Linked DNA regions of Variovorax sp. PBL-E5. The protein of the gene in region 1 interacts with the protein of each later gene in a pairwise test. Links are inferred from orthologs where the notes say so. Each region holds a gene or a part of one and is shown on either strand. Other genes may lie near its edges. The genes, in order: nusG and rho.

The links.
Region 2: the proteins of nusG (region 1) and rho interact in binary tests that used the Escherichia coli proteins (3 or more experiments, as listed by UniProt). The link is inferred for Variovorax sp. PBL-E5 from one-to-one orthologs.

The regions. Positions count from the first base shown.
Region 1 is NZ_LR594671.1:5,041,311-5,055,772, reverse strand. What follows is about bases 10,247-13,160. They hold nusG (transcription termination/antitermination protein NusG), read left to right. Parts: upstream 10,247-11,362; coding sequence 11,363-11,959; downstream 11,960-13,160. Other genes in these bases: rplA (50S ribosomal protein L1), read left to right, coding at 12,507-13,160; rplK (50S ribosomal protein L11), read left to right, coding at 12,075-12,506; secE (preprotein translocase subunit SecE), read left to right, coding at 10,980-11,363; tuf (elongation factor Tu), read left to right, coding at 10,247-10,781. Outside these bases: WDLP6_RS24680 (hybrid sensor histidine kinase/response regulator), read left to right, coding at 1-670; WDLP6_RS24675 (phosphoglycolate phosphatase), read left to right, coding at 736-1,425; WDLP6_RS24670 (chalcone isomerase family protein), read right to left, coding at 1,446-2,033; trpE (anthranilate synthase component I), read left to right, coding at 2,319-3,821; WDLP6_RS24660 (GxxExxY protein), read left to right, coding at 3,821-4,210; WDLP6_RS24655 (anthranilate synthase component II), read left to right, coding at 4,207-4,791; ltaE (low-specificity L-threonine aldolase), read left to right, coding at 4,797-5,861; WDLP6_RS24645 (LysE family translocator), read left to right, coding at 5,854-6,525; trpD (anthranilate phosphoribosyltransferase), read left to right, coding at 6,545-7,570; indole-3-glycerol phosphate synthase TrpC, read left to right, coding at 7,583-8,383; WDLP6_RS24630 (uracil-DNA glycosylase), read left to right, coding at 8,416-9,111; more of tuf, read left to right, coding at 9,588-10,246; more of rplA, read left to right, coding at 13,161-13,205; rplJ (50S ribosomal protein L10), read left to right, coding at 13,449-13,979; rplL (50S ribosomal protein L7/L12), read left to right, coding at 14,026-14,400. UniProt on the Escherichia coli protein: Part of the processive rRNA transcription and antitermination complex (rrnTAC). The complex forms an RNA-chaperone ring around the RNA exit tunnel of RNA polymerase (RNAP).
Region 2 is NZ_LR594671.1:3,004,150-3,019,773, forward strand. The notes cover bases 12,803-15,624. They hold rho (transcription termination factor Rho), read left to right. Parts: upstream 12,803-13,491; coding sequence 13,492-14,757; downstream 14,758-15,624. Other genes in these bases: WDLP6_RS14675 (PD-(D/E)XK nuclease family protein), read right to left, coding at 12,803-12,845; trxA (thioredoxin TrxA), read left to right, coding at 12,973-13,305; WDLP6_RS14690 (oxidoreductase), read right to left, coding at 14,888-15,624. In the rest of the region: WDLP6_RS14630 (DUF4917 family protein), read left to right, coding at 1-373; WDLP6_RS14635 (MltR family transcriptional regulator), read left to right, coding at 398-1,162; WDLP6_RS14640 (hypothetical protein), read left to right, coding at 1,849-2,019; WDLP6_RS14645 (hypothetical protein), read left to right, coding at 2,371-2,961; WDLP6_RS14650 (hypothetical protein), read left to right, coding at 3,888-4,352; WDLP6_RS14655 (hypothetical protein), read left to right, coding at 4,509-5,270; WDLP6_RS14660 (hypothetical protein), read right to left, coding at 5,423-5,716; WDLP6_RS14665 (TIGR03862 family flavoprotein), read right to left, coding at 5,807-7,045; WDLP6_RS14670 (UvrD-helicase domain-containing protein), read right to left, coding at 7,042-10,296; more of WDLP6_RS14675, read right to left, coding at 10,293-12,802. UniProt on the Escherichia coli protein: Facilitates transcription termination by a mechanism that involves Rho binding to the nascent RNA, activation of Rho's RNA-dependent ATPase activity, and release of the mRNA from the DNA template.

The DNA.
Region 1 (14,462 bases):
CGACGACGTCGAGGAGCTTGATCTCATCAAGAGTACGTTGCGGGCCATCGGACATGATTGCCATGTCTTCACGGAGGGCGCCGCATTGCAGCGCGAACTGCGGCGCGAAACCTTCGACCTGCTGATCTTCGACTGGCATCTGCCGGACACCACCAGGCCGGAGATCGTGCAATGGGTGCGCAACCATCTGCAGGCCCGCATACCCATCCTGTTCGTGACCAATCGCCGCCAGGAGCGCGACCTCGTGGAGGGGCTGGCCGCCGGGGCGGACGACTTCATGATGAAGCCGATCCGCGTCGGCGAGCTCGCGGCGCGCGCCATCGGCAACCTGCTGGGCAATGCGCTCAAGTTCTCGCGCGAAGGCGCATGGATCACCTGCGCCGTCGAGGCCCTTGGCGTGGACTGGCCCGTGCGGGTGGAAGACGAAGGCCCGGGCATCGACGAAGCGCTGCAGGCGCAGTTGTTCGAGCCCTGCGTGCGCGGCCGTTCGGGCACGCAGGTCGATGGTGCGGGGCTCGGGCTGGCCTTCGTCCGGACCGTCGCGCAGCGCCACGGCGGCAAGGTGCTGCTGGACAGCGCACCGGGGCGCGGCAGCGCGTTCCGGCTGGTGCTGGCGCAGGCCCCGGATGCGCCGCCGCCGGAGCGCGGGCAGGGCGAAGCGCCGGCCTGAACGTGCAGCGTGCCTCGCCGGGGTCGCTATGCTCGTCGGCTTTGAATGCCTGGTCGGAGCCTGTCTTGTCCTTCTTTTCGAATTCCGCGGCGCCAGACCGCTTCGATGCCGCCATCGTCGACCTCGACGGCACGATGATCGACACTGTCGGCGACTTCGTGGCTGCGCTCAACCGCATGCTCGACGAGCTGGGCCTGCCTCACGTCGATGCGCCGGCCGTGAACGCCATGGTCGGCAAGGGCTCGGAACATCTGATCCATTCGGTGCTGCGGCACGTGGCCGCGCCGGGCACCGAGGCCGCCTTGTACCACCGTGCCCTTCAGCGCTATCTGCATCATTACCTCGATGTCAACGGCCGCCATTCGACGGTTTATGCGGGCGTGCCCGAGGGCCTTCAGGCCTTGCGCGCCCGCGGCCTGCGGCTGGCCTGCCTGACCAACAAGCCCACGGCCTTCGCGCGGCCGCTGCTGACGGCGAAAGGACTCGACGGCTTCTTCGATCGGGTGTTCGGCGGCGATGCCTTCGAGCGCAAGAAGCCCGACCCGCTGCCGCTGATCAAGACCTGCGAAGCGCTCGGCACCTCGCCTGCGCGAACGCTGATGATCGGGGATTCGAGCAACGACGCCCGCGCTGCGCGCGCCGCCGGCTGCGCCGTGATGCTGGTCAGCTACGGCTACAACCACGGCGAGCCCATCCGCGCCGTGGACGCCGATGGCTTCGTCGATTCGCTCGACGAGCTCGGCCCCCTGATCTGAAATGCCGCTGGGTGTGTGCGTCATTTCCCCAGCAATGCGTCCTTGAGCTTCCAGTCGGCAGGCACTGGGCCTAGCCAGATGCGCAGCAGTGCGTCAAAGAATTCGGGTTCCCGGATCGGCGCGCCCTGCGTCGCGCCCTTGATCGTGAGGATCGTGCCGGCGCCCGGAATCCAATCGATCACGAGGCTGTCGCCGGCTTTCAGTTCCTTCTGATCCGAGAAGATCTGGCCCATGCGCAACAGCCCGGGAACGAGCTGCGACATGCGACTGCGCGGCGAATTGTCTTCCACGCCGTGCGTGAAGAGCCGGCCGAGCACGTCGGCGTCGACGTCGTGCAGCATCGTGATTGCGAGTCGCTTGGGCCCCGCCATTGACAGCACTTCCTCGGTCGTCGTGGCCCGGGTGCTCAGATAGAGGCCGGCCGCGTAGACCTTGAAGACCGCCTTGTTGCGAACGCCCGCGCCGTTCAGCAACAGCGGGCGGCCGCCGAGCCGGATGGCCTCGTCGAACGGGACGCCGCCGGCTTCGATGGGCACGGCCGTGGCGCAGGCCGACGCGGCGGCGAGAACGGCGAGCGCGAGACCGCTCCGCCATGCAGCTTGATTCATGGTTCCCCCTGGTTGTCCTTGTTGTCGAAACGAACCGGCGAAATGTAGCCGTTTGTCCGAGCCCTGTCGCTCGGCTAAACTCGTCACTTCCATGTTCATTCATCACGTCATCCAGACAGGGCAAGACAGCCGGGGAGCCTGGCCCTGGCGTACGCCATCGTCGTTGCCTGTCTGATTGCACGGCGCACGCCGTGCGCCCGCGGCTCCGGTCCTGCCGACCTGGCCACACCCGAATGACACCGCCAGCGCCTTCCAAGCGTCCGCTGGCCGACGGAGACCCCACCCGTGATCACTGAACTCGAATTCAAAAGCCTCAGCGCGCAGGGCTACAACCGCATCCCGCTGATGGTCGAGGCCTTTGCCGACCTCGAAACCCCGCTCTCCCTCTACCTCAAGCTCGCCTACACCAAGGACAGCGGCCGCCACAGCTTCCTGCTCGAATCGGTGGTCGGCGGCGAACGCTTCGGCCGCTACAGCTTCATCGGCCTGCCGGCGCGCACGCTGCTGCGTGCGAGCGGCTTCGGCGCCGATGCGCGCACCGAGGTCGTGACCGAGGGCAAGGTCGTCGAGACGGCCCAGGGCAATCCGCTCGACTTCGTCGCCGCCTACCAGCAGCGCTTTAAGGTTGCACTGCGGCCCGGGCTGCCGCGCTTCTGCGGCGGCCTGGCCGGCTACTTCGGCTACGACACGGTGCGCCATATCGAGAAGAAGCTCGAAAAGAGCTGCCCGCCCGACACGCTCGGCTGTCCCGACATCCTGCTCTTGCAATGCGAGGAGCTGGCGGTCATCGACAACCTGTCGGGCAAGCTCTACCTGATCGTCTATGCCGACCCCGGCCAGCCCGAGGCCTATGCGAATGCCAAGCGCCGGCTGCGCGCGCTGCGCGACCAGCTCAGGTACTCGGTGAGCGCGCCGCAGGTGAAGCCGACGCAGGCGCACCCGGCCGAGCGCAGCTTCGCCAAGGCCGACTACCTCGCGGCGGTCGAGCGCGCCAAGGAACTGATCGCGGCCGGCGACTTCATGCAGGTGCAGGTGGGCCAGCGCATCAGCAAGCGCTACACCGAATCGCCGCTGTCGCTGTACCGGGCGCTGCGCTCGCTCAATCCCTCGCCCTACATGTACTACTACCACCTGGGCGATTTCCACGTCGTCGGCGCCTCGCCCGAGATCCTCGTGCGGCAGGAGCACACGGGGGAGAGCGAACAGAAGATCACCATCCGCCCGCTGGCCGGCACGCGCCCGCGCGGCGCCTCGCTCGAGCTCGACAAGGCGGCGGAACTGGAACTGCTCAACGACCCCAAGGAACGCGCCGAGCACGTGATGCTGATCGACCTCGCGCGCAACGACATCGGCCGCATCGCGAAAACCGGCAGCGTGAAGGTGACCGAGGCCTTCGCGGTCGAGCGCTACAGCCACGTGATGCACATCGTGAGCAACGTCGAAGGCACGCTGAAGGACGGCATGACCGCGATCGACGTGCTGAAGGCCACCTTCCCCGCGGGCACGCTGACCGGCGCACCCAAGGTGCATGCGATGGAACTGATCGACCAGTTGGAGCCGACCAAGCGCGGCCTCTACGGCGGCGCCTGCGGCTACATCAGCTACGCCGGCGACATGGACGTCGCGATCGCGATCCGCACCGGCATCGTGAAGGACCAGATGCTGCACGTGCAGGCTGCGGCCGGCGTGGTCGCCGACTCGGTGCCCGAGCTCGAATGGAAAGAGACCGAGGCCAAGGCGCGCGCCTTGCTGCGCGCAGCCGAACTGGTCGAAGAAGGACTCGAATGATGGCCGACGACAACCGCAACGACGACTTCTCGCACGAGATCATCGGTGCCGCCGTGGAGGTGCAGCGCGTGCTCGGCATCGGACTGCCCGAAGCGGTCTATGCCGCGGCGCTGGCGATCGAATTCTCCGAGCGCGAGATCGGCTTCGCGCGCGACGTGCCGGTGTCGGCCAGCTACAAGGGCCGCTCGCTCGGCGAGGTCTGCCGTGCCGGCTTCGTGGTCGAGCAATCGGTGGTCGTCGAGGTGAAGGCGGTCGATGCGCTCACCGATGGGCATCGGGCGCAGGCCCACGCGACGGTGCGCCTGTCGCAACTCAAGCTGGGTTTGCTCATCAACTTCAACGTGTTCCCCGTGGTGAAGGGCGTGCATCGGATCGGAGCCAAGCCATGAAACTCCTGATGATCGACAACTACGACAGCTTCACCTACAACCTGGTGCAGTACTTCGGCGAACTCGGGGCCGAGGTCGAGGTGCACCGCAATGACGAGATCACGCTCGACGGCCTGCGGGCACGCGTCGCCGCCGGCGTCGACCGGCTGGTGATTTCGCCGGGCCCTTGCTCGCCGGCCGAGGCCGGGGTGTCGGTGGCGGCGATCCGCGAGTTCGCGGGGAAGCTGCCGATCCTCGGCGTGTGCCTCGGCCACCAGGCGATCGGCGCGGCCTTCGGCGCCCGGATCGTGCGCGCGCAGCAGCTCATGCACGGCAAGACCAGCGAGATCACGACCACGCGCGAAGGCGTGTTCGCGGGCCTGCCGGAACGGTTCAGCGTCAATCGTTATCACTCGCTGTCGATCGAGCGCGACTCGTGCCCGGGTGAGCTCGCGATCACGGCGTGGACCGACGACGGCGAGATCATGGGCGTGCGCCACACGGGCTTCGCGCAGGCGGTGCGCATCGAGGGCGTGCAGTTCCATCCGGAATCCATCCTCACCGAGCACGGCCATGCCATGCTGCGCAACTTCCTGGAGTGATCCGAATGACGGCCTCATCCTCTTCGCCGACCGTGGTCGACCTGCGCAGCGACACCGTCACGCGGCCGACCGCCGCCATGCGTGCGGCCATGCTTGCGGCGCCGCTGGGCGACGACGTGTTCGCCGACGATCCGAGTGTGAACGCGCTGCAGGAAAAGATTGCCGGCATGCTGGGCTTCGAGGCTGCGCTGTTCGTGCCCACGGGCACCCAGAGCAACTTCTGCGCGATCCTCTCGCATTGCCAGCGCGGCGACGAGTACATCGTCGGGCAGATGGCGCACTGCTACCGCTGGGAGGGCGGCGGCGCGGCCGTGTTCGGCAGCGTGCAGCCGCAGCCGCTCGACCACCAGCCGGATGGCACGCTCGCGCTGGAGGCCATCGAGGCCGCCATCAAGCCCGACGACGCCCATTTCGCGCGCACCCGCCTGCTGGCGCTGGAGAACACGCTGGGCGGCAAGCTGCTGCCCTTCGACTATGTGGAACAGGCCACGCAGCTGGCCCGGCGCAGGGGGCTGGCACGGCATCTCGACGGCGCGCGGCTCTTCAACGCGGCGGTGGCGCAGGCGGCGCAGCGCGGCACTGACGCACGCACCGAAGCCCGGCGCATCGCCGGCTGCTTCGACAGCGTGTCGGTCTGCTTCAGCAAGGGCCTCGGCGCGCCGGTCGGGTCCGCCTTGTGCGGCTCGCGCGAATTCATCGCGCGGGCACACCGCATCCGCAAGATGGCCGGTGGCGGCATGCGGCAGTCGGGCATGCTGGCGGCGGCCGCTTCGCATGCGCTCGACCACCATATCGAGCGTCTTGCGCAGGACCATCTGCTCGCGCGCCGGCTGGCCGATGGCCTGGCCGGCCTGCCGGGGCTGCAGTTCGAGGCGCCGCAGACCAACCTGCTGTTCGTCGAGCTGACGGGCGAGGCGCGCTCGCGCTCGGCCGAGCTGGTGCCGCATCTGAAGCAGCAGGGCGTGCTCGCCACGGGCTTGTATCGTTTGCGCTTCGCGACGCATCTCGATGTCGACGCCGCCGGCATCGACCGCGCCATCGGCGCCATCCGGAGCTTCTTCCATGCCTGAACCCCATGCATTGCTGCTGTTCGTCGCAGCGGGGCTGCTGCTGAACCTGACGCCGGGCCCGGACGTGCTCTACATCGTGAGCCGCGCGCTGCGCGCAGGCACGCGCGCGGGCATCGTCGCGGGCTTCGGCATCACCGCCGGCTGCTTCGTGCACATCACCGCGGCGGCGGTCGGCGTGAGCGCGTTGATGGCGGCTTCCATGACGGCCTTCACCGTGCTCAAGTGGGGCGGCGCGGCCTACCTGCTCTGGGTCGGCGTGCGCATGCTGCTGTCGCGGCCACCCGTGGCGGATGTGCCCGATCCTGCTGCTGACGACGGCGTGCCGGCGCGCGTCGACATGAAGAGCGTGTTCCTGGGCGGCTTCTGGACCAATGCGCTCAATCCCAAGGTGGCACTGTTCTTTCTGGCCTTCGTGCCGCAGTTCATCGCCGCCGACGCGGCGAACAAGCCGCTCGCCTTCTTCCTGCTGGGCGTGCTGTTCAATTTCAATGCGATCTTCGTCAACATCGGCTGGGCCTCGCTGGCCGGCTGGATGGCGCGCCGCGTGGGCGCGGTACGGCGCGGCATGCACTGGCTGGAACGCTGTGCCGGCCTGATGTTCATCGGCTTCGGGCTCAAGCTCGCGTTTTCGGACAATCCTCTTGCAACGACTTCGACCCACTGAACCCAGGGAGACCTTCATCATGCCCATCACCCCCCAGGAAGCCCTGCAGCGCACGATCGAGCACCGCGAGGTGTTCCACGACGAGATGCTGCACATCGTGCGCCTCATCATGAGCGGCGAATGCTCGCCCGTGATGATGGCGGCGCTCATCACCGGCCTGCGCGTCAAGAAGGAAACCATCGGCGAGATCACGGCCGCCGCGCAGGTGATGCGCGAAGTCTCGACCAAGGTGCCGGTGGCCGACACCACCCACCTGGTCGATATCGTGGGCACAGGCGGCGACGGCTCGCACACCTTCAACATCTCGACTTGCGCGATGTTCGTCGCCGCCGCCGCCGGTGCCAAGGTCAGCAAGCACGGCGGGCGCAGCGTGAGCAGCAAGTCGGGCAGCGCCGACGTGCTCGAATCCCTCGGTATCAACATCAACCTGAAGCCCGAGCAGATCGCCCGATGCATCGCCGACGTCGGCATCGGCTTCATGTTCGCGCCCAACCATCATCCGGCGATGAAGAACGTCGCGCCGGTGCGCAAGGAGCTCGGCATCAAGACGATCTTCAACATCCTGGGCCCGCTGACCAATCCGGCCGGCGCGCCCAATATCCTGATGGGCGTGTTCCATCCGGACCTGGTCGGCATCCAGGTGCGTGCGCTGCAGCGCCTCGGCGCGGAGCACGCGCTGGTGGTGTACGGGCGCGACGGCATGGACGAGATTTCGCTTGGCGCCGCCACGATGGTCGGCGAGCTCAAGGGCGGCGAGGTGCGCGAATACGAACTGCATCCGGAGGACTTCGGCTTTGCGATGTCGAGCAACCGCGCGCTGCGCGTGGAAACGCCCGAACAATCGAAGGCCATGTTGCTGGGCGTGCTTGACAACCAGGCCGGTCCCGCGCGGGACATCGTGGTGCTCAATGCGGGCGCGGCGCTCTACGCAGCGGATCTGGCCGATTCGATCGCCGCCGGCGTGGCGCAAGCCAACGCCGCGCTGGCCTCGGGGGCGGCCAAGGCCAAGCTGGGCGAGTTGGTCCGGGCGACCTCGGCGGCCTAGGAGGAACTGCGAATGTCGGACATCCTCCAGAAGATCGTTGCCGTCAAGCGCGAAGAGATCGCGGCGGCGCGGAAGAGAAGCTCGCTCGAAGCGGTGCGCTTCGACGCCGAAAGCCGCGTGCTCACGCGCGATTTCACCGGTGCCCTGCGCGCGAAGATCGCCGCCGGTGCCGCCGCGGTGATCGCCGAAGTCAAGAAAGCCAGCCCGAGCAAGGGCGTGTTGCGCGAGGATTTCATCCCGGCGGACATCGCCCAGAGCTATGCCGAGGGCGATGGCAAGGTGAGTGCCGCCTGCCTGTCGGTGCTGACCGACCGGCAGTTCTTCCAGGGCAGCGTCGACTACCTCAAGCAGGCGCGCGCCTCCTGCGACCTGCCGGTGCTGCGCAAGGATTTCATCGTCGATGCCTACCAGGTCTACGAATCGCGCGCGATGGGCGCCGACGCGGTCCTGCTGATCGCGGCCTGCCTGGACGACGCGCAGATGCGCGACTTCGAGGCGATCGCCGCCGGGCTTGGCATGGCGGTGCTGGTCGAGGTGCACGACGGCGCCGAGCTCGATCGCGCGCTGAAGCTCAGGACGCCGCTGATCGGCATCAACAACCGCGACCTGCGCAGTTTCGAGGTCTCGGTGCAGACCACGATCGACCTGCTGGCGCGGGTGCCGGCCGATCGCCTGACGGTGACCGAATCGGGCATCACGACGCGCGACGACGTCGCGAAGCTGCGCGCGGCCGGTGTCCAGGCCTTCCTGGTCGGCGAGGCCTTCATGCGGGCCGACGAACCCGGCGAGGCGCTCGCTGCATTGTTCCAATGAGCGCCGGCAGGCCGCCCGAAGGAGGTCATCTGATGAATGCACCGACACAGCTGACGAGCAGCGATCCTGCCGACTGGCCGGTGGCGCCAGGCTGGAAGCCGCTGGTCGACGATTTCTTTGCCGGGGCGGCCGGCCAGCGGCTGCTGGGCTTTCTGCGTGAGCGGCTGGACCAGGGCGCCGTGATCTTCCCGCCGCAGCCGCTGCGGGCGCTGGAGCTGACGCCGCCCGAACAGGTGCGCGTCGTGATCCTGGGCCAGGACCCGTACCACGGTCGCGGGCAGGCCGAAGGGCTGGCGTTCTCGGTGGCGCCCGGCGTCGCGCTGCCGCCGTCGCTGCGCAACATCTTCAAGGAGTTGCAGCGCGACCTCGGCACGTCGCCGCCCCGGTTTCCGGACCCGGGCGGCAGCCTGGTGAAGTGGGCGACGCACGGCGTGCTGCTGCTGAACACCTGCCTGACGGTGGAGGAGGGCCAGCCGGCCAGCCACGCAGGACGCGGCTGGGAGGTGCTGACCGACGCGGTGATCCGGCACGTGGCGCAAGGGGAGCGGGCCGTTGTTTTCATGTTGTGGGGCTCGCATGCGCAGAGCAAGCGGGCGCTGATCGATGCCGGCCGCCACAAGGTCCTGACGGCGAACCATCCCTCGCCGCTCTCGGCCCTGCGGCCGCCGGTGCCCTTCATCGGTTGCGGGCATTTCGGGCAGGCGCGGGCCTGGCGCGAGCGCGGCTGAGCGCCCTGCGAAAATCCGGGGTGCTGTCATCGACCTGCCCACCCAACCGTGCTATATTCCGAGGTTCGCCGGAGAGGTGGCCGAGTGGTTAATGGCAGCAGACTGTAAATCTGCCCTCTTACGAGTACGCTGGTTCGAATCCAGCCCTCTCCACCAGCGATGAATGGATTTTGCTGAGCGCTTGAAGATCGTGCTTCGGTGTCCTTGGGTGCACCGCGACGCGGGAGTAGTTCAATGGTAGAACCCTAGCCTTCCAAGCTAATGACGCGGGTTCGATTCCCGTCTCCCGCTCCAGAAGTCCGTTCAACGCTAGGCGCAAGTTTGTTTTGCCCTTTTGGCTCAGTGGTAGAGCACTCCCTTGGTAAGGGAGAGGTCGCGGGTCCGATTCCCGCAAAGGGCACCAGTTTTGGGGTTGCAGCCGCCGGCTGCAACCCCATATCAGTGTGTTGATCTAGTTATTTTTCGGAGTCGAGAAAATGGCAAAAGGAAAATTCACCCGCACGAAGCCGCACGTGAACGTGGGCACGATCGGTCACGTTGACCATGGCAAGACGACGCTGACGGCGGCCATTGCGACCGTGCTGTCTGCCAAGTTCGGCGGCGAAGCCAAGGCCTACGACCAGATCGACGCGGCGCCCGAAGAAAAGGCGCGCGGCATCACCATCAACACCGCCCACGTCGAATACGAAACGGCCAACCGCCACTACGCGCACGTCGACTGCCCGGGCCACGCCGACTACGTCAAGAACATGATCACCGGTGCCGCCCAGATGGACGGCGCCATCCTGGTGTGCTCGGCCGCCGACGGCCCCATGCCCCAGACCCGCGAGCACATCCTGCTGGCGCGCCAGGTCGGTGTCGGCTACATCATCGTCTTCCTGAACAAGTGCGACATGGTCGACGACGCCGAACTGCTCGAGCTCGTCGAAATGGAAGTGCGCGAGCTGCTCGACAAGTACGAATTCCCCGGCGACGACACCCCCATCATCCACGGCTCGGCCAAGCTCGCCCTCGAAGGCGACAAGGGCAAGCTCGGTGAAGAAGCCATCATGAAGCTGGCCGACGCCCTCGACAGCTACATCCCCACGCCCGAGCGCGCGGTCGACGGCACCTTCCTGATGCCCGTCGAAGACGTCTTCTCCATCTCCGGGCGCGGCACCGTGGTGACTGGCGCCGTCGAGCGCGGCGTCATCAAGGTCGGCGAGGAAATCGAGATCGTGGGCATCCGCCCGACCGTCAAGACCACCTGCACCGGCGTCGAGATGTTCCGCAAGCTCCTGGACCAGGGCCAGGCGGGCGACAACGTGGGCGTGCTGCTGCGCGGCACCAAGCGCGAAGAAGTCGAGCGCGGCCAGGTGCTGTGCAAGCCCGGCTCCATCAAGCCGCACACCCACTTCACCGCCGAGGTGTACGTGCTGAGCAAGGACGAAGGCGGCCGCCACACGCCCTTCTTCAACAACTACCGCCCGCAGTTCTACTTCCGCACGACCGACGTGACCGGCGCCATCGAGCTGCCCAAGGACAAGGAAATGGTCATGCCCGGGGACAACGTGAGCATCACGGTCAAGCTGATCAACCCGATCGCCATGGAAGAAGGCCTGCGCTTCGCGATCCGCGAAGGCGGACGCACCGTGGGCTCGGGCGTGGTGGCGAAGATCCTCGACATTTAAAGCAGGGATTTCGAAGGGGTATAGCTCAATTGGCAGAGCGTCGGTCTCCAAAACCGAAGGTTGTAGGTTCGATTCCTACTGCCCCTGCCACCTGAGGGTGGTGCTCCCCGAAAAGCCCGTCATAGCCTGACGGGCTTCGGCGTCTCAGGAAGACGTGATGAATTGAAGGCCGCAAGGCCGCAGGATTAAAGCCCCAAGATGGCCACTTCTCAAATCGAAACCGTGAGCACGAGCGCAGACAAAGCCAAGCTGGCGGCGGCTGTCGTGCTTGCGGTGGGCGCCATCGTGGCGTTCTATCTGCTCTCTCGTCAAGGCGAGATCGTGCAGTGGGCCGCCTTGCTGGTCGGCCTCGCTGCCGCGATCGGCGCGTTCGCGAGTTCGGAGAGCGGACGCCAACTGTGGGCCTTCGGCCGTGATTCGTGGCGCGAGGTTCGCAAGGTCGTGTGGCCTTCGCGCAAGGAAGCGATCCAGATGACGGCTTATGTGTTCGCCTTTGTCGCGATCATGTCCATCTTCCTCTGGCTCACCGACAAGACGCTCGAATGGGTGTTCTTTGACCTCATTCTGGGCTGGAGAAAATAATGACTGACGAAGCCGTCGAAGCCGCGCAGGACATCCATCCTCTGCTGGTCCCCGCGTCCAATCCGGATCTGCGCTGGTACGTGGTGCACGCGTATTCCGGCATGGAGAAGGCCGTCGAGCGCAACATCCTCGAGCGCATCAATCGCGCCGGCATGCAAGCCAAGTTCGGCCGCATCCTGGTGCCGACCGAAGAAGTGGTCGAGATCAAGAACGGCCAGAAGCGCACGACCGAGCGGCGTTTCTTCCCGGGCTACGTGCTGGTCGAGATGATCATGGACGACGAGAGCTGGCATCTGGTGAAGCACACCAACAAGGTGACCGGCTTCGTCGGCGGCGCCAAGAACCGGCCGGCCCCGATCTCGCAGAAAGAGGTCGAGGACATCGTCGGCCAGATGCAGCAGGGCACCGCGAAGCCGCGCCACAAGGTCGAGTTCATCGTCGGCGAATTCGTGCGCGTCAAGGAAGGCCCGTTCACCGACTTCAACGGCACGGTCGAGGAAGTCAACTATGAGAAGAGCAAGGTGCGCGTGTCGGTCATGATTTTCGGCCGCGCGACGCCTGTCGAACTCGAATTCAGTCAGGTCGAGAAGACCTGAGGCAGTTTCGGTCCAGCGCTACCCGACTCGGCGCCGGACTTCGTTTCAAGAGTCGTCAACCTCGGGGAGCTGCGGCTGAACAAGCCAAGGCGTCATCACCCGCAAGGAGAAAAGCATGGCGAAAAAAATCGTCGGCTTCATCAAGCTGCAAGTACCAGCTGGTAAAGCCAATCCGTCGCCGCCGATCGGTCCCGCACTGGGCCAGCGCGGTTTGAACATCATGGAATTCTGCAAGGCGTTCAACGCGCAGACCCAAGGCGTCGAGCCGGGCCTGCCGCTGCCGGTGGTCATCACCGCGTTCGCCGACAAGAGCTTCACCTTCATCATCAAGACGCCGCCGGCGATCACCTTGATCAAGAAGGCGATCAAGCTCGAGAAGGGCTCCGCCCGTCCGCACACCGACAAGGTCGGCAAGATCACGCGCGCACAGCTCGAAGAAATCGCCAAGGCCAAGATGAAGGACCTGACCGCTGCCGACCTGGACGCCGCGGTTCGCACCATCGCCGGCTCTGCCCGTTCGATGGGCGTGAATGTGGAGGGCGTGTAAATGGCCAAGACCACCAAGAAGCAAAAGACGCTTGCCGGCAAAGTCGACAGCAACAAGCTGTACCCGCTGGCCGACGCCATCGGCATCGTCAAGGAAGCCGCCACCGCGAAGTTCGATGAGTCGATCGACGTGGCCGTGCAGCTCGGCATCGACGCCAAGAAGTCCGACCAGGTGGTGCGTGGCGCCGTCGTGATGCCCAACGGCACCGGCAAGACCAAGCGCGTCGCCGTGTTCGCCCAGGGCGCCAAGGCCGAGGAAGCCAAGGCCGCCGGCGCCGACATCGTCGGCATGGACGACCTGGCCGCGATGGTCAAGGCGGGCGACATGCCCTTCGACGTCGTGATCGCCGCGCCGGACGCGATGCGCGTGGTCGGCACGCTGGGCCAGATCCTCGGCCCGCGCGGCCTGATGCCGAATCCGAAGGTCGGCACGGTCACGCCGGACGTTGCCACGGCAGTCAAGAACGCCAAGGCCGGCCAGGTGCAGTTCCGCGTCGACAAGGCCGGCATCGTGCACGGCACGATCGGCCGCCGTTCGTTCGACACCGACAAGCTGCAGGGCAACCTCGCCGCGCTGATCGAGGCGCTGGTCAAGGCCAAGCCTGCGACCAGCAAGGGCGTGTATCTGCGCAAGGTGGCCGTGTCGTCGACCATGGGTCTGGGTGTCCGCGTGGACACGCAAACCATCTCGGCGAGCTGAGAGAGATTTGCCTTGCCTTTGACGGGGTGGGGCGATGTGGTGGGTCGCAGCGGTTTCGGCTGCTGCGGGCCATCCAAGACCGCTGGTGTGCAGGGCAAGCCTGCACTTAATCGCCGCACCGGGTGCGGCGGCCAGCGCAGATGGCGATCCCACTGCAAGGAATTTTGTTTCCGAAACAGTTGGTCGCTGCGTAAAGCGCGTCGCGAGGCTCCGGCCGAACGATGCATTGAAAAGGAGTAGACCTTGAGTCTGAATCGCAGTGAGAAAGAAGCGGTCATCAGTGATGTGACCAACCTCGCCGCAAAAGCTCAAACGCTCGTGATGGCGGAATACCGTGGCATCACGGTGGCCGATATGACCAAACTGCGCAACGAAGCGCGCAGCAAGGGCGTGACGCTCAGCGTGTTCAAGAACACGCTGGCACGCCGTGCTGTCGCAGGGAGCGCGTTTGAGATCGTCGGCGACCAGATGACCGGTCCGCTGATCTACGGCTTTTCCGAAGACGCTGTGGCTGCCGCGAAGGTGGTGGCCGATTTCGCGAAGACCAACGACAAGTTGGTGATTCGCGGCGGTGCGTTCGGCGGCAAGGCCCTGGACGTGAACGGCGTGAAGCAACTGGCCAGCATTCCTTCGAAGGAAGTGCTGCTGGCGCAATTGCTGGGCTTGTTGCAATCCCCGATCTCGCGCACGGCCCGTGTCCTGGCTGCGCTGGCGGAGAAGCGCGGCGGCGGCGAAGCACAGGCCGAAGCACCGGCCGAGGCGCAGCCCGCCTGAGGCCGGCTTGCGTTTGGAAAATTCAACCCATTGTTAGGAAGCAAAAATGGCATTCGATAAAGACGCATTTCTGACCGCGCTCGACAGCATGACGGTCCTGGAACTCAACGACCTGGTGAAAGCCATCGAAGAGAAGTTCGGCGTGAGCGCCGCAGCGATGTCGGCTCCCGCCGCTGCCGGTGGCGCTGCCGCCGCCGTGGCCGAAGAGCAGACCGAGTTCAACGTCATGCTGATGGAAGCGGGCGCGAACAAGGTGTCGGCGATCAAGGCCGTGCGCGAAATCACCGGCCTGGGCCTCAAGGAAGCCAAGGACCTGGTGGAAGCCGCGCCGAAGGCCGTCAAGGAAGGCCTGTCGAAGGCAGACGCCGAAGCCGCCAAGAAGAAGCTGGAAGATGCCGGCGCCAAGGTGGAACTGAAGTAATTCGATCCCCCTCGAGGGCTGGAGTGTGCCGAAAGGCCCTCCAGCCTTTGCCGCTTTCAGAG
Region 2 (15,624 bases), 2.0 Mb from region 1 along the record:
ACTCTTATTGGAAAATATTGGGAGTCGGCTGGACAAGGGGGAATATCCAATTTTTGTCACTGCCGGTAGCGGGAATGAGAAGTTGGAGCTAATCCGACACAACAGTTATCTCTCAAATTGCTACGATCATTTGTGCAAGGTAGACGGCTCCGTGATCACATATGGATTCGGATTCGGGCAGTACGATGAGCATATTATCGATGCACTAAATAAGGCGGCCCACGCCGAGCATAAAACACCTCCTAAACTATGGAGCATATATATCGGAGTTTTCTCAGAAGGGGGAAAAAACCACATCGAGCGCATTGAGAAAAAATTCCACGCCAAGGTGTGCACATTCAACGTCAAGTCAGCCAACCCATGGCACCCCTGACAGAGCTATTGGATCTAGGACACGATGGCTAACCCGACTCCACATCATTCCGATAAATCCCCAGAAGGCGATGACGTCTACGGCGGCCTAAATATGTTGAACGGGATGCTGCACGATCTTGACGAACGAGGACTAGTCCTCTCGCTTTCTGCGTTTTCTGAGGACGTTCTGGGCACGCTGATTGGCGCATTCATGGTTCCTTCAGACGCGTCCAAACAACTGCTGGAAGGGTTCAATGCGCCCCTTGGGACGTTCTCTGCTCGGGCTAAAGCCGCCTATGCATTTGGTCTACTCACAAAGAACCAATTCGAAGACCTGGAGCGCCTGCGGAAGATTCGAAATGAGTTCGCCCACACGTGGCGGCCAATTTCCCTCACTGACCCCAAGATTGCCGCCTTGGTCAAGGCCATGAACCACAGCCGACTAGGCACCAAGTTTCCTGAGACTCTCCGTGAAAAGGTGCAGTCTTCAATGTCCACGCTCCTAATCGAGGTCCGTGCTGTTGCGCACCAAATTGAGGAGAAAAAGACCCGAGTTCCTATTACCGGCACGCACCTCATTGCGGGCTTTAGCGGGGACTTCGATGCACAGATGGCCGACGCGCGAGAGCAAATGCATGATATTTGCCAAGACCGCGATGCGAGCGATGGTGAAAAGCGCTCGTTCCATCAGGCAGTCCTCGTAAGATTTGCCGAGCGTCTGCACTTCATCGAAGTGGCCGCGCCGCCCAGTCGCCGCCGTGAGGTAGCCGCCCTCAAGAAGGAATTGGCAGGCAGGGTAGCCGGGTAGGCACCGAGCGTCACACCTTCGCGGCTCGCCGCGGCTCAGGTTCCTGCACGCGCCGAGGGCCAAACATGGTGCAAAGATGGACTTGTGGACCTCAGGAGTCACCGCGACGCCCTGGTGACCATGGACAAGAACACTGGATATTCGTACAGTATTCCCATGGACCGCCCCGACTGGATCGCCGCATGTGCTCACGCCCTGCAATGCAGATGGCGCACGGTCGACCCTGAGGTCCTGGAGGATGTCGCGGCGGACCTGTGGGCCATGGAATCCATGCGCATCCTCCCGCCCCTTGTGGCGGCCCGGGACTGGCTTGAGCCCGTGACGCCGCCGCCCCCTGCCGATCCTGTGCGGGGAATCCTGGGGCACATACCGGGCGACTGGGTCTCGCGAGGCGCCAAGGGGCTCCCGACACCCGGGCCAGCGGACACCGAGCCGCGCCGGGTCGTTCTGGAGGTTCCAGTGTTTGGCCGGGTCTGCCTGAGCTACCGGGCGACCCAGGGCCGCCACCGGGGCAGGGCCTCGCATTGGTTCTGGTGCGCCGTGAGGGCTGAGCCGATCTAGGGGTACCGGAGATTGCCACGTCAACCATGGACGTTACGATTGCCCCTTTCCTACCCAGAATCGTGAACCTCGATCGAAGCAGCGCAGCTACCACGGACGCGCCCCTGGCGCCGCCTGAGTGGTCCATGGATATGCTCAAAGACGGCATCCAGTTCACCGCCGAAGTTAAGCGCGGCGGCGCCATTTTGTGCCGCCTGTCGGTTGCCCGACCAGACGAGGACGAGGCTGCTGCGCGTTCCGCATTGGCCGACAAGGCGCGACTGTGGATTCACGACTACCTGAGCAGGGCCGGCTGATCGAATAGACCCCGCTCGACCTGGGCGGGCGGAGGGCGGGAGCGAAGCGAAGCCCGAGGCACTAAGGACTGCGCCTCAAGAACTTCCCAGAAATCCGTGACCAGTGCTGGTGCTCCATCACAGGGGAAACCGTCGCGATCACCGTGCAGGATCAAGACCGGAACTTCGTCGGGGTCGCCAAGTTGCCTCATGCGGCCTGGATTTCCTTGGTCGCCTCTGACCACCGGCCGGACCGCCGGGGCAGATGCATGACAAACTGCTATCGCAATGGCGAAGGCAGCGCGTCTTGTCTTGTCAGGCGGAGTGACGGCGCTTCACGCGTCCGTCGCCGAATCCATCTACATTCCGCGCATGACCGAAGAACAAAAGAAGCGCCTGGAGGAGACGCGCAGGACGTGGTCGACGATCAGCGCGGCTCACCGTGACGATGCCCTGTGGTACGCCCTCAGTGCAAGCGGAATCTCGATGTCCTCGGCGACCGCCGGGAGCGCAGTCGATTGGCCTACGGCCCAAAAGATTGCCCTGGCATCCCCAGGGGCACACGCGATGATGCGGCGCTACCTGTACCTGAAGGCGGCACTCTTGGCTGCGGGGATCGCCGTGTGGTTCCCGCTCCACTGGTGGCAGGCGTTGCTTGTCGACGCCGCGATCCTCCTCTGGATCGGTTGGCTGCAGGTCGTCGTCACGCGAAGGGGCGTCCAGTGCGCCGCCTCGGGCGATCTCCACACGTTCGAGCAACTGTGGGACCTTGGAGTCGTCGCGCTTCAAACGCCCGATGGGCAGGTCTTCGCGCCCCGTCCCTTGCCGCTCAGTTGGCAAGATATCGTGATGCGTCAACTGGGTTGGGCGGAATTGATGGGCTCAACCGTCGCGAGCCGCACCGAGCAACTCGACGAACTCCTGAGCGCCATAGGTCCGGCCAAGAGCACGCCGCCGGCTTAAATTTTTCCCAGGAATCCGTGACCAGTGCTGGTGCCCCCCGGCCCGGCGCAGGCGCCCCCGTGCCGCCTCTCGATTCCTGGCAGACCAAGGCCCTCCCGGCCCGCCCGGGACCTCCTGCCCTCCCCGGTCCGCCGAGGCCCTGCCGGGGCACCCAGCCGAGCCGCAAGCGGCCCAGGCCGGGCCTATTCCACCCACACCCACCCCCAGCAGCCACCCACAGGCCGCCGCACTGGCTCCCCTGCTCCCTCTGACGAACCGTTAGGCACCATCGGATTGCAAATCCGTTTGTGTGTCGGTGCCGATTGACACACGCCCGCCCTCGCGCTGTGCCGCCCGGGGCTGCCTGGGCGCCCTGGCGCTCCTAAGTGCTTGTCCTGCCTAGGATTCGCCCACTCGGGGCCGGAGGTGGAGCACCCGACCCCCGTCACTACGCATCGGCCTCAGGCCATCCCGGCCGCCTCCCGGCCGACGTGGTTGCGAGTAGGCGGAGCCCCAGGGCGACCCCGAAGCCCGCATTCGCGCTAGGAGGCGTCGAGGGCGCCGGGAAGGCCCAGGGGTCACTGGGACGGCTTGGAGCCGCATAGGCCGAATGCGGGCGCCTGAGCACACCTGCGATCACCTGCGCACCCATGGGTCCTGACACGTCCCAAGACTCCCGGCGCTCGCCGCCGTCCCGGCCCCCGCAAGCGCCACCATCGTCCCCGGACCCCCGGGGCGCCATCGACCTCAACGAGCCCGCCCGGGCCTCATGACCTCCTATGCCCCTCAGACATCCCGAAGCCCTGCCGCAATATCGAACGTGCCCAGACTGTGGCCGCTCCTTGCGCCTCTCATCCGAGAATTTCGCCCTCCGCAAGGGTCCCGGCCGCTACCCCTGGCAACCCTCCGCCTACGCTCCCCGGTGCAAGCTGTGCCAGCCGGCGCACTTGAAGGCTCTTCGGGCGGCGACCAAGGCAGCCCGGTATGTCAAGGAGGCCGAGCGACAGCGCATCGCCCGCGCCGCAATCAAGGCGGACCCGCGGTACTTCCCTGAGAACGTGCGCAACGTGGGGGCGGTTGCCCTTGCCAAGTCCATCGAGGCCGGCATACGACAGGCCCAAGCCGCGAGGGCCAGCAAGGAGGCCGAGCGGCTGCGACGCGCCGCACTAAAGGCCGAGACTCGGCGAATCCTGCGCAATGGCCGCCCCTATGACCCGGCAACGGACCCGATTAAGCAAATGATCCGTGCACGCCAAGACCACTACAAGGCGCGACGCCTCCGGGCTGGTCCTATGGTGTCCGCGCCGCCCGAGATCGCCGAGACCTCCCAGGTCGACCCGGACTACCTTCGTCTGCTTGAGGCGATTCGTGACCAGCACCGCCGAGAGGCAAAGGAGCCGAGAGGCGAATGACCGCCACCGGCCCGCGACCTCAGAGACGCTCTGCGTGTCGTTGGTACTTACGGTCAGCATGTTTTTGCTCAAGTGCGCACTGTGGCTGGCTAACTCAAGCACGCCTCACTAGTTTTGCGGTACGGTTTGCGAACTATCGTGGAGCAGCGAGGAAGCATGGCGAAATACCGAATCGACAGAATACGTATCCCCGACGAATTCCGCTATGCACTTCGCTCCGTGTCCGAGAATTTCGCAGAGCATGCAGAAATGGAACCGGGCAGCAACGGGATCACCCTGAAGGGCCTATCGCCGGAACAGTCGCTTGCCCATTCCGTCTTCTTGCTGACCTCGGAGGTTGACGAGTTGATCGACAACTTGAACATTGTGATGGGTGATCTGGAGGGCCTTTCGGAGGACCCGAGACACCTGCACGATCAAAACCCGTTCAATCGGTTTCAGTTCCTGTTTCGGATGTTCTTCTATGAGTACGCGCGTTTCGAGGACTTATTCGGCTACTTCACCAAGTGGCAGCAAGAGCAAGGCTTGCTAACCAAGGTGGAGCGAAAGCAATCCCGAGATGGCTTCTATGCGGCCTTCGAAGATGCTTTCCGCATCCGCAATGTCCTCGCTCACGATGCGGTCGAGTGGCGACAGTGCACCATGGAAATTGGCCTGCTTCAGGCTCTGGAGGCAACTGGACAGACAGCCATAGACTCAAAAGGTGTCGCGCTGAGTTGGAAGGATCATCTGGGGCCGATATGCACGAGATTTGCCGAAGCGTTCGTCCATATCGCGCATCCAATGAGAACATTCTGGAACATGGAGCTTGCGCACCTTGCACTGGCGCTCGTTAGCGAGGGCAGGCTGAAGAAGGCAAAGAAGCCGTTCGACGTTCAGCATCCCTCATTCCTGCGCTCAGGACGCCCGGACAGGTAGGTCACCGTATACTGTCAACTCTGTGTCAACCCGGAGCTTCCGACGCCCCTGACACAGTGCGAGTTTCCCTAGGGGAACCCGGCGCAACCGTGAGGCTCGTCAACCTCACATCATGCAGAAGCCGCGCTCACGCGCCGGCCTTCTGCGCACATTCAGGCCGCCGACTCTTCCGCAGACGGGTTCATGGCCAGCTTGGCCAACAGCGTCTCGGCCAGTGCCAGCGTCCGATGCTCCATGCTGGCCACGTGGTAGTGACCGAGCAAACGACCTTCATAGCTGATGGCCGCGATCTTGAAGTGGTGGCCGAGCGCGGTGGCGGCATCGTGCAGGCATTCGGCGATCGAGCGCAGGCCCTGCCCGGCGTAGCGCTCGTCCGCATTGCCGATGCTCACGCCGTAGTTGAAGTACCTCTCGCGGACTTTCTTGATGTCGACTTGGGGATGCATGCATGTTTTTCTTGTTGGCTGCCCTCGACGGGCTGCGCATTGTCCCCAACTCCGTGAACAAATGCACGTTAGCCAGAAGTATGCAATGTCCTATTTCCAATGCGATAGGACGCCTCGCGCCGCCGCCGCGCCGCTGGCCATCGACGCCGTCAGCAGGTAGCCGCCGGTCGGCGCTTCCCAATCGAGCATTTCACCCGCGCAGAACAGTCCTGGCTGCGCGATGCTCATCAGGTGGCCGTCGAGCGCATCGAAGCGCACGCCGCCCGCGGTGCTGATCGCTTCGTCGATCGGCCGCGGTGCGACAAGCTTGAGCGGGAGCGACTTGATCGCTTCGGCCAGGCGCTCCGGCGCATGCATCTCCTCGCGCGAGAGCACTTCGTGCAGCACGCCGGTCTTGATGCCCTCGAGCCCGAGGCGACTCTTCAGATGGCTGGCCAGCGAGCGCGAACCACGCGGATGCAGCACGGCCGCGCGCACCTGCTCGGCGCTGCGATCGGGCAGCAGGTCGAGCCTCAGCGTGGCGCGTCCGTTCGCGGCGATCTCGTCGCGCAGCAAGGCCGAGGCGGCATAGACCAGGCTGCCCTCGATGCCGCCGGCGGTCGCGATGAATTCGCCCTTGCGCGCAAAGCGGCGGCCACGGGCATCGCTGAACGAGATCGCCACCAACTTGAACGGCAGGCCCGCGAAGCGTTCGGCGAAATGCGCGCTCCAGCCGATGTCGAAGCCGCAATTGGCAGGCGCCAGCGCGGCGACCGCGATGCCGCGCTCGGCCATCCACGGTGCCCAGGCGCCATCGGAGCCGAGCCGCGACCAGCTCGCGCCACCGAGCGCGAGCACGACGGCATCGGCCTGCACCACGGCCTCGCCGGTCGGTGTCGCGAATCGCAGGGCCGTCGCGGGCCCGGTTGCATCGGGCCAGCCCGTCCAGCGATGGCGCATGTGGAACTGCACGCCCGCCTGCCGCAGCCGGTGCAGCCAGGCACGCAACAGCGGCGCGGCCTTCATGTCCTTCGGGAACACGCGGCCCGAGGTGCCGACGAAGGTCTCGGTGCCGAGCCCCTGCGCCCATTCGCGCAGCGCCTCGGGGCCGAATGCGCGCAGCAACGGTTCGAGCGCCTCGCGGCGCTCGCCGAAACGGCCCATGAAGATGTCGAAGGGCTCGGAGTGTGTGAGGTTGAGGCCGCCGCGCCCGGCCAGCAGGAACTTGCGTCCGACCGAGGGCATGGCGTCGTGCAGGTCCACACGCACGCCCTGCGCGCTCAGCACTTCGGCCGCCATCAATCCGGCCGGCCCGCCGCCGACGACGGCGACCTTCTTGTCGTTGTTCATTCGAGTGTCACCAGTTCGCCTTGTCCCGTGAGGAACGCGGCGCGCACCGTCTCGCCGGGGTAGGCGCCTTGTACCGCATCACGGTAACGCTGCAGCTGCGCGATCAGTTCCGCATCGCGCTCCGGACGGCCGGCGGATTTGTAGTCGAGCACCCACCACGCAGCGCTTTCGCGATGGTGCACGAGGCGATCGATGCGCAATGTCTGTCCCTCATGGACCAGCGTGACCTCGTTGCCATGCCAGTCGAGCGCATCGGGGTTCCAGGCCCATGCGCCTTCGCCCGAACGGATGCGTTGCGCCATCAGCGCGGCGGCACGCACGGCGCCCATGTCGAGCGCGAATTCGCGCGCCGCGGCGCGCACGTGGACCGCGGGCAGCGGCGCGCCGGGCTGGGCCCATTCGAGCAGCCGGTGCATGGCCTGGCCCAGCGCCGAAGCGCGCGTGCCTGCCGGCGACACCGTGCGCTCCCCGGTTTGCGCGGCCACAGCCGGCGGCGCCGCGGGCAGGGTCAGCATCTCGAACGCGGCAACTTCAGACGCAACGGCACCGGGCGCAGCATCCGGCGCATCGTCCACTGGTTCGCACCGGGGTGACAGGCGCGCCCACCAGCTCTGCGCATTGGGCCGCGCGGCGCTGACGCCCGACACGACCAGTTCGGCCCGGGCACGCGTGGTCGCCACGTAGAGCGCATTGATTTCCTCGCGATGCCGCGCGGCCTGTTCCTGCGCGAGGTCATCGACCGTGCAGGCCGGCGGGTTCTTCTCGCTCGCCATGAAGACGAAGCGCTCCGGCGCCGCCGCTTCGCCGGGCCACTTCACGAGCACGCCCATGGTCTGGGCGCGCTGCGCCGAGGCATCGGTGTCGAGCAGCAGCACCAGGTCGGCTTCGAGCCCCTTGGCGCCGTGGACCGTGAGCAGCTGCACCGCGTCGGCGGCCGCAATCGACGGCGCGCGGACACCGCCGGCACGCAGCGCACGCACCAGCGAATAAGGCGTTGCGAAGCGCGCGCCATCGATGTCCAGCGAAGCGGCCATCAAGCCGCGCAGATTGGCCAGCACGCCGGCACGCAGCGCCACGGGCGCGGCGGCGGCGAATTTCCCGAGCACGTCGGCATCGTGGTAGATGGCGCTCAGCGCATCGTGCGGCGGCAGCGCGGCCAGCCACTGCTGCCACAGCCGAAGGCGCGGACCGATGCCGGCCAGCGGCGCGGGCAGATCCTCGCCCTGCAGCAGATCGAACCAGCTCGCGGGCCGTGCACGGCGGCGCAAGGCCAGTTCCACCAGCGCATCGTCGTCGAGATTCCACAGCGGCGAGCGCAGCGCGCGCGCGAGCGACAGATCGTGATCGGGCGACACCAGCGCATCGAGCAGCGCCACCAGGTCCTGCACTTCGGGCGCGTCGTTGAGCTCGTTCTTCTCGGGCTGCTGGACCGCGATGTGCAGCTTGCGCAGTTCGTCCTGCAGCACCGTCAGCCGGCTGCGGCGGCGCGCCAGCACCATGATCCGGCTCGGCGCGAGGCCGCCCGCGATGCGATGCGCGATCCAGCGCGCGGCCTGTTCGCATTCCTTCTGCAGCAGCCGTTCCTCGGGCAGCACGCGCGGCATCGTGAGGCTGTCGCGCCACCGGAGCGCACCTTGGTCATCATCGGCGTCGTCGCCATCCGCATCAGTGGACGCGATCGCGTCGCGCGGTATCAAGGGCAGCTTGCGCACCCTGCCCGCGGCGCGGGATTCGGTCGTGTGCACGCGAAAGCCGCTGAACTCGCCGGCTTGCTGGGCCTCCTGCATCGCCTCGTTGACCAACGCCATCACGGCCGGCGCATTGCGGTGCGTGTGGTCGCAATGAAGGATATCGCCCTCGAGCCCCTGCTGCACGAAGGCCTGCGCCGCAAGAAAGACCTGCGGCTCGGCACGGCGAAAACGGTAAATGCTCTGTTTCGGGTCGCCGACGATGAACACGCCTGGCCTGCGCCCGACCGCACCCGCATAGCTGCCGAGCCAGCCGTGCAGCGCCTGCCATTGCAGCGGATTGGTGTCCTGGAATTCGTCGATCAGCAGATGCCGCACGCGCACATCCAGCCGCTCCTGCACCCAGCCCCACAGTTCCGCGTTGCCGAGCAAAAGATGCGCGGCCTGCTCGACGTCGTTCATGTCGACCCAGCCGTGCAGGGCCTTGACCTCGGCGAAGCAGGCGAGCAGAAGCCGCGTGAGGCGGGCCATGCGCTGCTGGTGCAGCCAGGCTTCGTGCTGTGCGCGTGCCGCACAGTACAGCCGCGCGCACTCCTGCGCGGCGCGCACGTCGGCCAGGCCGGCGAGTTTCTCGCTGAACTTGCGCGGCTCGCCCTTCTGCGTGAGCAGTGCATCGAGCACGCCGGCCGCGCGGCCTTCGGTCAACGCCTGCTCGAGTTCGATGCCCTTCTGCGAGAAGGTCGGCGCGCTCGCGCGTCCCAGCGCACGCGCGGCCGCCAGCAGCGCGGCGCGCGATGCAGGCTCACCGAGCAGCACATCGTCCGGCGACGCCGCGCCGGCATATGCGGGGTACATCAGGCCCATCGGCGTCACGGCCTCGTCGACCGCATCGTGCGCATCGGCGAGCGCGAATTCGACGCGCCGCGTGAGCGCATCGTCGAGCGCCTTCGCGGTCTGCGACCGGCCGTGCACCGCGACCAGCGCGTGGTAGTCGGCCGATGCCTCGGGATGGCCGGCGACGGCCGCCAGGAAGGGCCGCCAGACGCGCGCGCGCGCCTCGGTATCGTCTTCGAGCAGTTGGTAGTTGGCCGGCAGGCGCAGCCGTTCGAGCACCGCGACCGGCGCGCTTCGCAACAGGCTCGCGAACCAGGCGTGGAAGGTACGGAACTGCACCGGCCGGCCGCCGGCGAGCAAGGTCCGATAGAGCCCCTGCAGCCGCGGCGCCCTGGCCTCGGCCTGCGCGCGATCCATGCCGCGCATCACGAGTTCCGGCACCAGTTCCTGCACCGGGCGCTGCGCGAAGGCCTCGAGCCATTGGTCGAGGCGCTCGCGCATCTCGCCGGCCGCCTTCTTGGTGAAGGTGATCGCGAGGATCTCGTGCGGCGCGCAGGCGCCCTCGCCTTCCTCGAGCAGCGCGCGGAGGATGCGCGACACCAGCATCCAGGTCTTGCCGGCGCCGGCGCAGGCCTCGACCGCCACCGAGCGCCGCGGGTCGCAGGCGATCGCGTAGAAGCGCTCGCGCGAGACGTGCGCGCCGTTGTGTTCGTAGGCTGCGTCGGTCATTCGCCCAGTTCCCAGAAGTCCTTGCGGCACAGGCCGCGGGCCGTGCAGTGCTCACAGACCGAGCCTTCGCCGAGCGCCGGCAGGGCGGCGCCGTCGGCGATGCGCGCCAGGTCGTCCATCACGCCGGCCACCAGCGCGTCGCGCGCGGCCACGACGTCGGGCTGTTCGACCGTGCGCGTGCCCGATGCCTTTTCCCCGACGTTGACATAGGCTGCGCGCAGGCTGTCGTCGGGGAACAGGGCCGCGTAGAAAGCCAGCTGCGTGTCCTCGGTCGGGTCCTTGACGCGCTCGCGCGTCTTGTCGGCCGACTCGGTCTTGTAGTCGATCACGAAGGCCCGGCCGTCGGGCGTCGCGTCGACGCGGTCGAGGCGCCCGACCAGCTTCACACGGCCCAGCGCCACCTCTTTCCACGGCTCGGATTCGACGAACACCGCGCCTTCGCCGACCTCGTGCCCGGCGAGCCAGTCGAGATAGCTGTCGCGCACCGCGGGCCAGGCCGCCGCGAAGGGAAGGAACTCGGCCTCCGACAGGCCGAACTCCCGGGTCGCGCGCTCCTGTGCAGCGGCCATCATCGCGCGTCGCGCGTGCAGGTCGGTGGTCGGCGCCTCCTTCAAGGCCACGTGGAAATGGCCGAGCACGGCATGCAGCCAGTTGCCGAAGTCGCGCTTGTCGACCTCGGTATCGAGCTCGTCGCTGCTGCGCAGGCCAAGTTGCCGCAGGGCGAAGAAGCGATACGGACAGCGGCGCAAATCCTCGTAGGCAGTCGACGAGAGCGTGGCCGGCACGAGCGCGTTGCCGCGCGGCTGCGGCCGCGGCGTGGGCCGCGCAGCGATCTGCACGGGCAGGCGCGGATCGATGGCCTCGGCCGCCGCATGGTCGAGATGCAGCAATTGCACCAGCGGGCTGGGCCGCACCGGCTCGCCACTGGCATCGGCCTCGCGCCACAGCACATCGCAGCATGGTGCCTGCAGGGCGGTGGCCCATGCAGCGCGCTGCGCCGCTTCCAGCGCCTCGCGCGAAGGCAGCGACAGCGCGGCGCGCTGCGCCGGGCTCCACTCGCCGGGCGGCTCGGGCGAGGCCGGCAGGCGCTGGTCGTCGCAGCCCGGCATCACGACCGCGGCGAAGGCGCGGCCCAGCAGTTGGTGCAGCGGCAGAACGACGACCTGCGCGGCCTCGTCGGGGCCCGGCGCCAGCACGAAGCTCGCAGCCTCGAGCACATCGCGCGCCCAGGCGGTGAACTCGGCCAGGGTGCAGCGCGTGCCCCGCAGCTCGCCATCCTCGGCATCCAGATAAAGCGCGGCGATGACCTCGATGCCGACCACGTCGCCGGCCAGCGCGGCCCATTGGCCACCGGCCTCGAGCAGTGCGCGCGTTGCCTGCAGCCAGTCGCCGAGAGGGCGCGCACGCAGCAGGGTCGCACGCAGCGTCTCGACGTCGTTGGTGAAAGGCAGGACATCCAGGTCCTGCTGCTTGCCGCTGGCGGCAACGAACGCGCACCAGCCGTGCCAGTCGCGCATGCCGCGATCGCGCAGGCGCGCCTCGAGCATCCGGATGGCGAGGCCATCGAGCGCGCTCGCGCTCTTGAGCCAGTCGAGCACCTGGTCGCTGCTGGCGTCATGCGCGCAGGCGCGCAACGCGCTCATCAGCGTCGCAGCGGCGCGGGTGGTGGAAAGCTTCCAGCCGGTCTCGTCATGCAGCGACACGCCTTGTGCCACCAGTTGCGCGCTGATACGACGCGTCAGCGCGCGGTCCGTGGCCACCAGCGCCACCGGCGCGCGGCCCTCGGCCAGATGCCGCAGCACGCAGGCCGCGGCGCGCTCGGCCTCGTCCTCGGGGTCGGCCGCGGGATGCAGGGCCACGGTGCAGCCCGGGGCTTGCAGCGTCGCGAGCTGCAAATGGACGACGCGATCGTCGAGCAACGCGCAGAGCTTGCGGGTCAGCGGATCGCTCTGCAGGCCATCGAGCACGATCAGCTGGTCGACCTGCGCCAGCACGGGGTCGGTGAGCAGCACGTCCGTCGCGTAGCCCGAGTTGGTGGCCCATGCGAGCGCGATGCCGTTCAGCGCGCTCTCGATGTCGAACCATTCCGAGCCCTTGCCCGCTTCGATGACACCGCGCGCCTGCAAGGCCCAATCCGCACGTTCGTGCGGGCGTTCGGCCGCGGCCAGTGGCGCGAGCTGCAGGGCGATCTCGACCAGCCGGCCCGCCAATGCGATGCGCGAGGCTGCGAAACCCGCGCGGCCCAGCAGCGACTGTGCGGTGAGCAGATCGCGCGCTGTGTCGAAGGCGATGTCGTCGGCGCCCGGCGCGAAGCCGCCCGCACTGCGCGCCCAGTTGCGCGTGGTCTCGAAGCGCGGCGCGAACCCCGGCGCGCCGTGCGCGGCCCACAGCGCCCTTGCCGTCTGTATCAATTGACCGTAGGGCACGACCACCACGGTGCGTGCCGCGTGCAGCCGGCGCTCGGCCAGGAGGCGCGAAATCCGCGCGACGAGACCCTCGGCCGGATCGCACCACAGCGCGTGCGCGGGATGGCGCTCAGAAGGATTCATCGGGTGTTCTCGCAGGGCTTTGGCTATCGCGGCGATAGCGTCCGCGCCGACCACGCCGGCACTTGGTTTCTGTCACAATGACCTGCACTTTAGCTGCACCACCACTCAGCGCAGAAGGATTCATCCAATGGCCAGCGAACTCATCAAACACATCTCCGATTCCTCTTTCGAAGCCGACGTCCTCAAGTCGGGCAAGCCTGTGCTCGTGGACTACTGGGCCGAATGGTGCGGCCCCTGCAAGATGATCGCGCCGATCCTCGACGAGGTATCGAACACGTATGAAGGCAAGCTGCAGATCGCGAAGATGAACGTGGATGAAAACCGCGACATCCCCGCCAAGTTCGGCATCCGCGGCATTCCGACGCTGATGCTGTTCAAGGACGGTCAACTGGCGGCCACCAAGGTCGGTGCCATGAGCAAGGCCCAGCTCACCGCCTTCATCGATCAGCAACTCGCCTGAGGCCAGGACGCCTGCTGCCGGCGCGCAACGCGCCGGCAGCATTCTCTTTTTTCCTGTCATAATCCTGCGCAGATCACCGGCTCTTTCTGGGACCCGGTTCGAGTTCCCCGGTTTGTGAGGCATTTCTCGCCTCATTCCAAGCCTCCCCCTCCTGGTTTTCTAGATTTCCCCGCACGGGGTCATTCCATGCACTTAAACGAACTCAAGGCACTGCACGTGTCTGAAGTCTTCAAACAGGCTGAAGCACTCGAGATCGAAAACACCGGCCGCATGCGCAAGCAAGAGCTGATGTTCGCGATCATCAAGAAGCGCGCCAAGGCCGGCGAGCAGGTCTTTGCCGACGGTGTGCTGGAGATCCTGCCCGACGGCTTCGGCTTCCTGCGCAGCCCCGACACCAGCTTCACCGCCAGCACCGACGACATCTACATCAGCCCCAGCCAGGTGCGCCGCTTCAATCTGCACACCGGCGACATGATCGAGGGCGAGGTGCGCATCCCGAAGGACGGCGAGCGCTACTTCGCGCTGACCAAGCTCGACAAGGTCAACGACGGCCTGCCGGAGAACAACAAGCACAAGGTGATGTTCGAGAACCTCACGCCGCTGTTCCCGAAGGAGCAGATGAAGCTCGAGCGCGACGGCTTCAAGGGCGAAGAGAACATCACCGGCCGCATCATCGACATCATCGCGCCGATCGGCAGAGGCCAGCGCGCGCTGCTGGTGGCGCCGCCCAAGAGCGGCAAGACGGTCATGATGCAGCACATCGCACATGCGATCAGCGCCAACTATCCCGAGGTGCACATGATGGTGCTGCTCGTGGACGAGCGGCCCGAGGAAGTGACCGAGATGCAGCGCACCGTGAAGGGCGAGGTCATTGCCTCGACCTTCGACGAACCCGCCGCGCGCCACGTGCATGTGGCCGAGATGGTGATCGAGCGCGCCAAGCGCCTGGTCGAACTCAAGAAGGACGTGGTGATCCTGCTCGACTCGATCACCCGCCTCGCCCGCGCCTACAACAACGTCGTGCCCTCGTCGGGCAAGGTGCTCACGGGCGGTGTGGATTCGAATGCGCTGCAACGCCCCAAGCGCTTCCTCGGTGCCGCGCGCAACGTCGAAGAAGGCGGCTCGCTCACCATCATCGGCACCGCGCTGATCGACACCGGCAGCCGCATGGACGAAGTGATCTTCGAAGAGTTCAAGGGCACCGGCAACTCCGAAATCCACCTCGACCGCCGTCTCTACGAGAAGCGCGTGTTCCCCTCGATCCAGCTCAACCGCAGCGGCACGCGCCGCGAAGAGCTGCTGCTGGCGCCCGAGATCCTGCAGAAGACCCGCATCCTGCGCCAGCTCATGTACAACATGGACGAGATCGAGTCGATGGAACTCATGCTCAAGAACATGAAGGCGACCAAGACCAATGTCGAGTTCTTCGACATGATGAGACGAGGAGGCTGACCCCCAGGCTTGCCCACTTCGTGTGGCCGCCCACCCCCTTTCAGGGGGCAACGCCGGCGGACCGGCAGAGCCGGATCCGCGGCGTTTCACGAAGGGGCTTCGCGCTTTGCTTGCCTTGGACGCCGCGCGCTCAGTGCGTCGCGAGAGCCTTGCCTTCGGCGGCGCTTTGGCGGCCGAGGTCTAGCAGTTCCATGAGTTCGACGGCCTGCTCCGGGGGTACGGGGTTCGGGGCCTTGCCGAGAATGGCGTCGCGCACCGCGGCGTAGTAGCTCGCGTAGTTGCCGGGCCGCGTCGGCAGCGCCCGTTGCTGCGCACTGCCGTCGTCCGCGTGCAGGGTGAGTTCACCGTCGAGGCCATCGACGCCCCATCCCTCGCCACCAGGGCGTCGTCCGGCGCGCAGTGCGTCTTCCTGCGGATCGACACCATGCTTGACATAGCTGCCGCGCGTGCCGTGCAGGATGTAGCGCGGGGCCGCGTGTGCAGCCAGCGTGGTCGAATGCAGCACGACACGCAGCGGCGCGTGCGGGCCGACCTCGTAGCGCAAGACCGCGTGGAAGTAGTCGTCGACCAGCGCCCCGTCGCGCAGCACGGCGGTGTCGAGCTGCAAGGTGTCGGGCCGGCCGAACAGCTGGATGGCTTGATCGACCAGGTGCGCACCCAGGTCGACCCACAGTCCCGCGCCCGGCACGGCCTGCTCCCGCCAACGGTCGCGCACCTGCGGCCGGAAGCGATCGAAATGCGACTCGAGATACACCGGACGCCCGAGCTCGCCGCCCGCGAGCACGTCGCGCAACGTCAGAAAGTCCGCGTCGAAGCGGCGGTTCTGGTAGACCGACAGCAGGCGATCGTGGCGCAGCGCCAGCGCCG